3 regions of the Klebsiella electrica genome follow, and region 1 is predicted to be linked to each of the others. Evidence: predicted binding sites of a transcription regulator. Region 1 holds the regulator's gene; each other region holds the start of a gene.

Region 1 (3,356 bases):
CAAGCTGAGCGAATGAGACTGAATCGGGCAATGGCCATGCGATACCGGATGCAATAAAGCGCTGAAAAAGCGTATGTATTGTGGAATGACTGAGACCGAGGCGCTGAGCGATGGCCCGGATGGTCAGTTTATCTTCAAATCTTAAACGCAGGGCATCAGGCAAATAAGAACGGAAGCAGGGAATATCTTTTGTTGTCTGGGAATTCATCGTTCGTGTCCATCAAAATAGATGGGCGCGATTGTTGCCAGACAGGACAATTTTCACAAGACGTCGCAGATGGGGCGCTTACGGAAGAGTCCGCGTATAGCCTCGATGCGATGTACACCGTACAGGACGGCCGGGCAAAAGGAACGCTGTTTAAACTGCACTTTACCCAATACGACAACCACTCCGATATCCCGAGCTGGAGCGGTGGCTATGGCAACATCTTCCAGGATGAGCGTGACGTGAAGTTCATGGTTATCGCTCCGTTCACTATTTTCTGATGCCGCTGCGGCAGATGTAAATCTGCCGCAAACCTGAGAGGTTAATTATGAAGAAGCTATTGCTCATCGCGGTTATGGCATCGGGTCTGGTTGCCTGCACGCAGGCTCCCGCGCCGAAGGAAGATTCGAAACTAAAAGAGGCTTATAGCGCCTGTATCAATACGGCAGAAGGGAACCCGGACAAGGTTCAGGCCTGCCAGAGCGTTCTGGACGTGCTGAAAGAAGAGAAACAGCATCAGGCGTTTGCCAACCAGGAAAGCGTGCGCGTTCTTGATTACCAACAGTGTATTCAGGCGACCCGTACCGGTAATGATCAGGCGGTGAAAGCGCGTTGCGATCGCATCTGGAAAGGGATTCGCAGCAACAACACGACGAAATAAAACGGACGACAGAGTGAAAACGGGCGGAGCATTATCTTCGCCCGTTGGCGTTTCAGCGTTGATGTTCCGCCGGTTGATAAGTGCAGCGCGCATCAACCACCATCCCAGGGGGTAAGACGGAATGCGGTAACGTCAACTCGCGTACGAGGGCAGGGGGCGCGGCAGATTTCGCGCATAAAAAAAGCCAACCGTCAGGTTGGCTTTTTGCGGTTCACGCGGTGGGAAATTACTTTTCCAGCGCGTCGTGTGCATGTTCATCTTCACGGCAGTCGCCTTCCGCACAGTGACCGTAAAGGTACAGACTGTGGTTGGTCAAACGGATGCCATGACGGTGGGCGATTTCACGCTGACGCGCTTCGATAGACTCATCGCTGAATTCGATCACTTTGCCACAATCGAGGCAAATAAGGTGATCGTGATGATGCTGCTGGGTCAGTTCGAAAACAGATTTACCGCCTTCGAAGTTGTGACGAGTCACAATGCCCGCATCATCAAACTGGTTCAGCACGCGATAAACAGTAGCGAGACCGATCTCTTCACCCATGTCGATCAGGCGCTTGTATAAATCTTCCGCACTGACGTGATGGTTATCCGGTTCCTGCAGGACTTCCAGGATTTTTAATCGAGGAAGTGTGACTTTCAGGCCAGCCTTCTTTAATGCGGTATTGTTGTCAGTCATGCGGAATCTGTCCTGTTGCTAAACGATCTACTTCCATCAGCGGAAGTAATACAGAGAATCACCCGATGCAATGCGTCTCATTATAGAACTGCTGTCGTCAAATGAAAACTGCAAGTATCGGGCCTTGTATGCTGTCAAAAACGAGGCCCCAGCTACAAACTGCGTCACCTGACCTCGTTAAATCAGAGGACATTGTACAGATATGTGATTAAAAGTTAAAAACTTGTAGCTATTTGTTTGATTGCTTCTATCTATTAATGCGGCGAAACTTTACGGTAACGCCGCACAATCATCAGGCATTTTTAATTTCTTCGAGGTGCAGTTCTTCAGAGACCTGCTTAACCCACTGGCTTACGCGTTCGTTGGTCAATTCCGGCTGGCGGTCTTCATCGATAGCCAGACCGACGAAGTGATCGTCATCCGCCAGGCCTTTAGAGGCTTCAAAATGATAGCCCGCTGTCGGCCAGTGGCCAACGATGGTGGCGCCGCGCGGCTCAACGATATCGCGAATGGTGCCCAGCGCGTCGCAGAAGTATTCCGCGTAGTCTTCCTGATCGCCGCAGCCAAACAGCGCAACCAGTTTACCGTTAAAGTCGACCTCTTCCAGCGTCGGGAAAAAATCATCCCAGTCGCACTGAGCTTCACCGTAGTACCAAGTCGGAATGCCGAGCAGCAGGATGTCGTAGGCTTGCAGATCTTCTTTGCTGCTCTTGGCAATGTCGTGAACATCAGCAACATCTTTACCAAGCTGCTTCTGAATCATTTTTGCAATATTCTCGGTGTTGCCCGTGTCGCTGCCAAAAAAGATGCCGATGATTGCCATGAGTAAAATAACCTCTTGAAACTTAATGATGTGGTAGTGGCGTAATGCCCGCAGATAACGGCAATCATAGCAGAACAGGGGAGGGCGCGGAAACAGCAATCACGCCCGACTGCACACTCTGCTACATGAAAGTGTTTTTTTGAGGATTTTCAGGCTTTATCACCGCCGTGCAGAGTTGCCAGCTGGTTCATCAGCATCTCTTCGATCAAATCGCTGCGGTTCATATTGCGAGCTTCCGCCAGTTCGTTGAGCGCATCAACCGCCTCAGCGTTGAGTTTTAACTCCACACGCTTCAGGCCGCGAACTTTGTCGCGTTTGAGCTGATTGCGTTTGTTTATGCGCAGTTGTTCATCGCGCGAAAGCGGATTGGTCTTTGGTCTACCCGGGCGACGCTCGGTTGCGAACAAATCTAATGTCGTACGGTCCGTTTGTTCTTTTGCCATGATTCAGAGTGACTTCGGGGAAACAAGTTGCCGGGCTATAGCCGACACAGATAGCGCGCCATAATACATCAGGCGAACCGCTGCGCCAACGACCGCGGGCATTCTGCAGCGCGGTCGGGCAGTTTTTAGCCAGTTAAGCCTGCAAAGCGGTCAGATAGCGACGAATGGCGCGCAGGACGGCTTCCGGTTTCTCCGCGTGCACCCAGTGACCGGCGCCGGCAATGACGTGCGCCCGCGCCTGGGGGAACTGCGCGAGCAGGGGATCGCGATAGTCGTCGGTGACGTAGGGAGAGTTGCCGCCCGGAATGAACAGCGTCGGATGGGGCCAGGCGGGAACCGTTTGCCAGCCGACGATATGTGGATATTGATCCCATAATACCGGCACGTTAAAGCGCCACTGGCCGTCCACGAAGGATTTCAGCAGAAACTGAATCACGCCTTCTTCCTGTAGATGTTCACGCATCACCGCGGCGGCCTGCTGACGGGACGCGGCGCCGGCGTCGGTGACGGCATTGATGGCGTTGAAAATTTCATCATGACGGCGC
Region 2 (3,356 bases), 1.5 Mb from region 1:
GCCCTTGCGGCATTTCCATCATCGGCTGTCCGGGCGGATTATCGGGGGGAGCAGGGACGTCATTTTTATCTGCTGCAAATGCGCTGGCTGTGGCAATGGATACGGTGGCTAACAGAGCAATGATTGTTCCTTTCATCTTCGTTACCTCTCGCTGGAATATGGCTGAAATCTTAGAGGCAACGCCGTTGCTGAACAATGCCACTGCGGACGAATCCTCTAAAACTCCTCATTTCATCACGAATGTGAAGCTCCGATGTGGGAAGCAGGGGCTGTGGCTGACCTAGTTTAGCAATACGCTCATAACCAGCAGTACCACCATGCACATCGACATAATACTGATATCTATCATCCTGTACGGACAAACTCCATGTAAGCAGTGCCTCCGACACAGGGTCGAGAACTGTAGGAAATTTAAGCAGGAATTGTACATCAATTTACCAGTAGAGAAAAAAGCTTTATTCCTGGTTTTTGTCCGAATTTAAAATGATAACCGTTCCGCTTTACCGGATAACGAATAGCCATCCAGAAGGATACTTATAGATAATTCTAAAGAGGTAGCGTAAAGAGCGTCACGTCGTCGCACGGTACAAAGAACAATCTATTGATTTGACAGTAAATGCTGATCATGTTGAATGGACCGTTTTCGATTTCAAAAATAGGTATTTCCGATACACCTTTCTCATTGCCCGTCATGTCCGGGTAAAACGCTAAATAAGTTATTATTTATCAATATATTAAATTGCAAAATAGTCACCTGATAACCTGCAGGCGAGGGTCTATGCTTATAAAAAGCGAGATAAAAGGGTTCGCAAGGGGAATACCCCTTCTCCGGCTGGGTTGAAGTGATAATTGTTATCATTAACATGGTCGTATGCCCTTATGGCGCTAACCAATGAGGTAGAGCGATGGAATTAGATACAGGAACCTTCAATCCCGATGAATTTAGCTGGCGTGGTCTGATGATGACCCCGGCGGCAGCGGCCCATATTCGCAGCCTGGTGAGTCAACAGCCCGACAAGCAGGGGCTACGTCTGGGGGTAAAAACCAGCGGCTGCGCCGGTTTTGGTTACGTGCTCGAGCTGATTGCCGAGCCGGCGGAAGACGACCTGCTGTTTGAGCGCGACGGGGCGAAACTGTGGGCGCCGCTGCAGGCCATGCCGTTTATCGACGGGACGGAGCTGGATTATGTTCGGGAAGGATTAAATGAAATCTTTAAGTTTCATAACCCGAAAGCGCAGCACGAATGCGGCTGCGGCGAAAGCTTTGGGGTTCAGGCGGAGTAACTATGTCTCGTAATACTGAAGCAACTGACGATGTCAAAACCTGGTCCGACGGGCCGCTCAATTATAAAGAAGGCTTTTTTACCCGCTTAAAGACCGATGAGCTGGCGAAAGGCATCAACGAAGAGGTGGTGCGCGCCATTTCCGCCCGCCGCAATGAGCCCGAGTGGATGCTCGAGTTTCGCCTGAAGGCGTATCACGCCTGGCTGGAGATGGAAGAGCCGCACTGGTTGAAAGCGCACTATGAAAAGCTCAACTACCAGGATTACAGCTATTACTCGGCGCCGTCCTGCGGCAACTGCGACGACACCTGCGCTTCGGAGCCTGGCGCGGTGCAGCAAACCGGCCCCGGCGCCTATCTGACTCAGGAAGTCGAAGAGGCTTTTAACCTGCTGGGCGTGCCGGTACGCGAAGGGCGTGAAGTCGCGGTTGACGCGATTTTCGACTCCGTTTCGGTGGCGACAACCTACCGGGAAAAACTGGCGGAACAGGGGATTATCTTCTGTTCGTTTGGTGAGGCTATCCACGATCACCCGGAGCTGGTGAAACAATATCTCGGCACCGTGGTGCCGGGCAATGACAACTTTTTTGCCGCGCTGAACGCGGCGGTGGCCTCTGACGGCACCTTTATCTACGTGCCTAAAGGCGTACGTTGCCCGATGGAGCTGTCGACCTATTTCCGCATTAATGCCGAAAAAACCGGCCAGTTCGAACGCACCATTCTGGTGGCCGATGAAGGCAGCTACGTCAGCTACATCGAAGGGTGTTCCGCCCCGGTGCGCGACAGCTACCAGCTGCATGCGGCGGTGGTCGAGGTGATTATTCATAAAGACGCCGAGGTGAAATATTCCACGGTGCAGAACTGGTTCCCCGGGGATAACAACACCGGCGGGATTTTGAACTTTGTCACCAAACGCGCGCTGTGCGAAGGCGAAAACAGCAAGATGTCCTGGACGCAGTCAGAAACGGGGTCCGCCATTACCTGGAAGTATCCGAGCTGCATTCTGCGCGGCGATAACTCCATCGGCGAATTTTTCTCCGTGGCGCTGACCAGCGGACACCAGCAGGCCGACACCGGCACCAAGATGATCCACATCGGCAAAAACACCCGTTCGACGATTATCTCGAAAGGGATCTCCGCCGGCAAAAGCCAGAACAGCTACCGTGGGCTGGTCAAAATTATGCCGACCGCCACCAACGCGCGTAACTTCACCCAATGCGACTCGATGCTGATTGGACCGGACTGCGGGGCGCATACTTTCCCGTACGTGGAGTGTCGCAACGACAGCGCGCAGCTGGAGCACGAAGCCACCACCTCGCGGATCGGCGAAGATCAGTTGTTCTACTGCCTGCAGCGCGGCATCAGCGAAGACAATGCCATCTCGATGATTGTCAACGGCTTCTGTAAAGATGTCTTCTCGGAGCTGCCGCTGGAGTTTGCCGTTGAAGCGCAAAAACTGCTGGCTATCAGTCTGGAACACAGCGTCGGCTAAGCGCCAGGCTTTACGAATTAAGGGAAATGCGATGTTAAGTATCAAAAATTTGCAGGTCGCCGTTGAAGACAAAGAGATCCTGCGCGGATTAAATCTGGACATTCGCCCTGGCGAAGTGCACGCCATTATGGGGCCGAACGGCTCCGGCAAAAGTACCCTGTCGGCGACGCTGGCCGGGCGTGAAGACTATGAGGTCGTCGGCGGCAGCGTGGAGTTTAAAGGCAAAGATTTGCTCAGCCTCGCGCCGGAAGACCGCGCCGGCGAAGGCATTTTTATGGCCTTCCAGTACCCGGTAGAGATTCCCGGAGTCAGCAACCAGTTTTTCCTGCAAACTGCGCTCAACTCGGTGCGCGGCTATCGCGGTCAGGAAGAGCTGGACCGTTTCGATTTCCAGGATCTGATGGAAGAGAAAATTAAGCTGCTGAAGATGCCGGAAGATTTACTGACCCGTTCGGTGAACGTGGGCTTCTCCGGCGGTGAAAAGAAGCGCAACGATATCCTGCAAATGGCCGTGCTGGAGCCGGACCTGTGCATTCTTGATGAATCGGATTCGGGGCTGGATATCGACGCCCTGAAGATAGTC
Region 3 (3,356 bases), 1.9 Mb from region 1:
ACCGAGCGAATACCGTGGATGACGCCTCGCGATACTGAAGGTAGGGCTTTGCCATTCATCCCTTTTTCGACCAGACTCCGCGCATATTCCCCATTGCAGGCAGCCTCACCGATGATGCACCTCTCATTACTTGTCTATAGCGGTTTATCCCTCACCCTCTGCTGGTACGATCTGCGCTACGGTCTGCTTCCCGATCGCCTGACCTGCCCTCTGCTCTGGAGCGGGCTGCTCTGTTGTCTTTACTATGCCCCGCTTCAATTAGAATATGCCGTTGGCGGCGCCATCGGTGGCTATCTGGCTTTCGCGTTGCTCTATTGGCTTTACCGGGGTATTCGTGGTTATGAAGGGTTAGGCTATGGGGATGTCAAATTGCTGGCCGCACTAGGCGCGTGGCACGGCTGGCAGATGCTGCCGCAGTTGGTTTTTATGGCGACTGTCTTCGCCGGTGGAGTCATGCTGCTATTGATTATTCTCGGGAAAGTGCAGGGGTCATTAAACAACCCGCTGCCTTTTGGCCCTTTTTTGGCTGCAGCGGGTTTTTGGTGCGGGTGGCAAACGCTTGTCAGTCAGCCACTTTGATTTGTGACTGGAGATAGTTTTGCAACCCTAATTTACCAATCAGATCCAGTTCCGTTTCCAGCCAGTCAATATGGCCTTCTTCGTCTGTCAGGATTTCAATAAGCATGTCGCGACTGACATAGTCATGGACGCTGTCGGCATAAGCAATCGCTTCACGTAGGTCTTTTGCGCCTTCGAGTTCCAGTCGTAAATCAGACTGCAGCATCTCTTCGACATCTTCACCGATGCCCAGCTTGCCAAGATCCTGCAAATTGGGGATACCTTCAAGAAAGAGAATTCGCTCGATGTACTTATCGGCGTGTTTCATTTCATCGATGGATTCATGATATTCAACGTCATTGAGACGCATCAGGCCCCAGTTCTTGAACATTCTGGCGTGAAGAAAATACTGATTTATTGCGACCAGCTCATTTCCCAACAATTTGTTGAGATAACTTATGATTTTGACATCACCTTTCATTATATAGTCCCTCCGCTTCCACTTATTGAAGCGTAGTTCGGGCTATAAAGATGTCAAAGAAAAGCCTGAGCGCTTAAGCGCTCTCCTGGTATTCCGGCATACGAGTTAATTCATCTTCCATAATCTCACGGGCGGCGCGGACACATTTACCACATTGATTTCCAACAGGAATGAATTTGCGCAATTGCTGAAAAGACTGTGGATGAAATTGACGTACGGCCTGACGAATTTTTTTATCGTTTACACCATTACACAAACAAACGTACATACCGACTCCCGTTCGATTTATGCTCAAAAGTGTAAATGAGAATAGTTATAATTACAATAGTGTGTTGCTTAAATAATCAAAGAGAAGCTCTTTTTGCGTCTCAACGTCATTCTGGTCGACGTTAAATGACGGGCAGCAAAAAGGGCGCCGAAGCGCCCTTTTTAATTCAGAACTAAAGAATTAGCTCAGAACTTTAGCAACAACGCCCGCACCAACGGTACGGCCGCCTTCACGGATTGCGAAACGCAGACCGTCGTCCATCGCGATCGGGTGAATCAGGGTAACAACCATTTTGATGTTGTCGCCCGGCATTACCATCTCTACGCCTTCCGGCAGTTCGATGGTGCCAGTCACGTCAGTTGTACGGAAGTAGAACTGCGGACGGTAGCCTTTGAAGAACGGAGTATGACGGCCGCCTTCGTCTTTGGACAGAATGTACACTTCAGATTCGAACTTGGTGTGCGGCTTGATTGAGCCCGGCTTAGCCAGTACCTGACCACGTTCGATTTCTTCACGTTTGATACCACGCAGCAGAACACCTACGTTCTCACCAGCACGGCCTTCGTCCAGCAGTTTGCGGAACATTTCAACGCCAGTACAGGTAGACTTCGCTGTGTCTTTGATACCAACGATTTCAACTTCTTCGCCCACTTTGATGATACCGCGCTCTACACGACCGGTAACAACGGTACCACGACCGGAGATGGAGAATACGTCTTCGATCGGCAGCAGGAACGGCTTGTCAATCGCACGCTCTGGTTCCGGGATGTAAGAATCCAGGTAGCCTGCCAGTTCGATGATTTTCGCTTCCCAGTCTGCTTCGCCTTCCAGCGCTTTCAGCGCGGAACCGCGAACGATCGGGGTATCGTCGCCCGGGAAGTCGTACTGAGACAGCAGCTCACGAACTTCCATTTCAACCAGTTCCAGCAGCTCTTCGTCATCAACCATGTCGCATTTGTTCAGGAACACGATGATGTACGGAACGCCTACCTGACGACCCAGCAGGATGTGCTCACGAGTCTGCGGCATCGGGCCGTCAGTCGCAGCAACAACCAGGATCGCGCCATCCATCTGAGCAGCACCGGTGATCATGTTTTTAACATAGTCGGCGTGGCCCGGGCAGTCTACGTGTGCGTAGTGGCGAGTCGGGGTGTCATATTCAACGTGGGAAGTGTTGATGGTGATACCACGAGCTTTTTCTTCCGGCGCGTTATCGATCTGGTCGAATGCACGAGCAGAACCACCGTAGGTTTTAGCCAGAACGGTAGTGATTGCAGCGGTCAGAGTAGTTTTACCATGGTCAACGTGGCCGATAGTACCGACGTTGACGTGCGGTTTTGTACGTTCAAATTTTTCTTTAGACACGGCTATATTCCTTACTATAGCGCTCTCCCCTTCAGGAGAGAGCACGGGATTTTGGTTTTAACCCTACGGCTTATTTACCACGGGCTTCAATTACGGCCTGAGCAACGTTGTTCGGCGCGTCATCATACTTCAGGAACTCCATGGAGTAAGAAGCACGGCCTTTGGTCAGGGAACGCAGCTGAGTTGCATATCCGAACATTTCAGACAGCGGAACTTCAGCGTGAATCACAACGCCAGTAACGTTGGATTCTTGACCACGCAGCATACCACGACGACGGCTAAGGTCACCGATGACGTCACCAGTGTTCTCTTCCGGAGTTTCTACTTCAACCTTCATGATCGGCTCAAGCAGAACTGGTTTCGCTTTCTTAAAGCCATCTTTGAAGGCAATAGAAGCGGCCAGTTTAAACGCCAGTTCAGAGGAGTCAACGTCATGGTAAGAACCGAAGTGCAGACGCACACCGAGATCAACTACCGGGTAACCTGCCAGCGGACCAGCTTTCAGCTGTTCCTGGATGCCTTTATCAACGGCCGGGATGTATTCGCCAGGAATTACACCACCTTTGATGTCGTTGATGAACTCGTATCCTTTCGGATTTGAGCCCGGCTCCAGCGGGTACATGTCGATAACAACATGACCATACTGACCGCGACCACCAGACTGCTTGGCATGTTTACCTTCGA

Evidence for each region. Region 1 encodes Fur, which represses iron uptake genes when iron is present. Its sites were predicted from a motif close to ATAATAATGAGAACNACTATCAA; they were not measured.
Region 2: a site for Fur is predicted at 843-865, ahead of sufA (Fe-S cluster assembly scaffold SufA). Genes of this name have one in related genera too.
Region 3: a site for Fur is predicted at 1,343-1,365, ahead of bfd (bacterioferritin-associated ferredoxin). Genes of this name have one in related genera too.

The regions. Positions count from the first base shown of each region.
Region 1 is NZ_CP041247.1:3,755,857-3,759,212, reverse strand. Features, by position in the region: gene tnpA (IS66-like element accessory protein TnpA) at 1-208, opposite strand, end outside; partial or broken gene Electrica_RS17965 (ChiP family protein) at 292-486, shown strand; gene chiQ (ChiQ/YbfN family lipoprotein) at 534-866, shown strand; gene fur (ferric iron uptake transcriptional regulator) at 1,093-1,545, opposite strand; gene fldA (flavodoxin FldA) at 1,838-2,368, opposite strand; gene ybfE (LexA regulated protein) at 2,518-2,811, opposite strand; gene ybfF (esterase) at 2,945-3,356, opposite strand, start outside.
Region 2 is NZ_CP041247.1:2,212,869-2,216,224, forward strand. Features, by position in the region: gene Electrica_RS10490 (hypothetical protein) at 1-136, opposite strand, end outside; gene sufA (Fe-S cluster assembly scaffold SufA) at 906-1,283, shown strand; gene sufB (Fe-S cluster assembly protein SufB) at 1,286-2,773, shown strand; gene sufC (Fe-S cluster assembly ATPase SufC) at 2,805-3,356, shown strand, end outside.
Region 3 is NZ_CP041247.1:417,288-420,643, reverse strand. Features, by position in the region: gene Electrica_RS01915 (prepilin peptidase) at 112-579, shown strand; gene bfr (bacterioferritin) at 563-1,039, opposite strand; gene bfd (bacterioferritin-associated ferredoxin) at 1,113-1,307, opposite strand; gene tuf (elongation factor Tu) at 1,488-2,672, opposite strand; gene fusA (elongation factor G) at 2,743-3,356, opposite strand, start outside.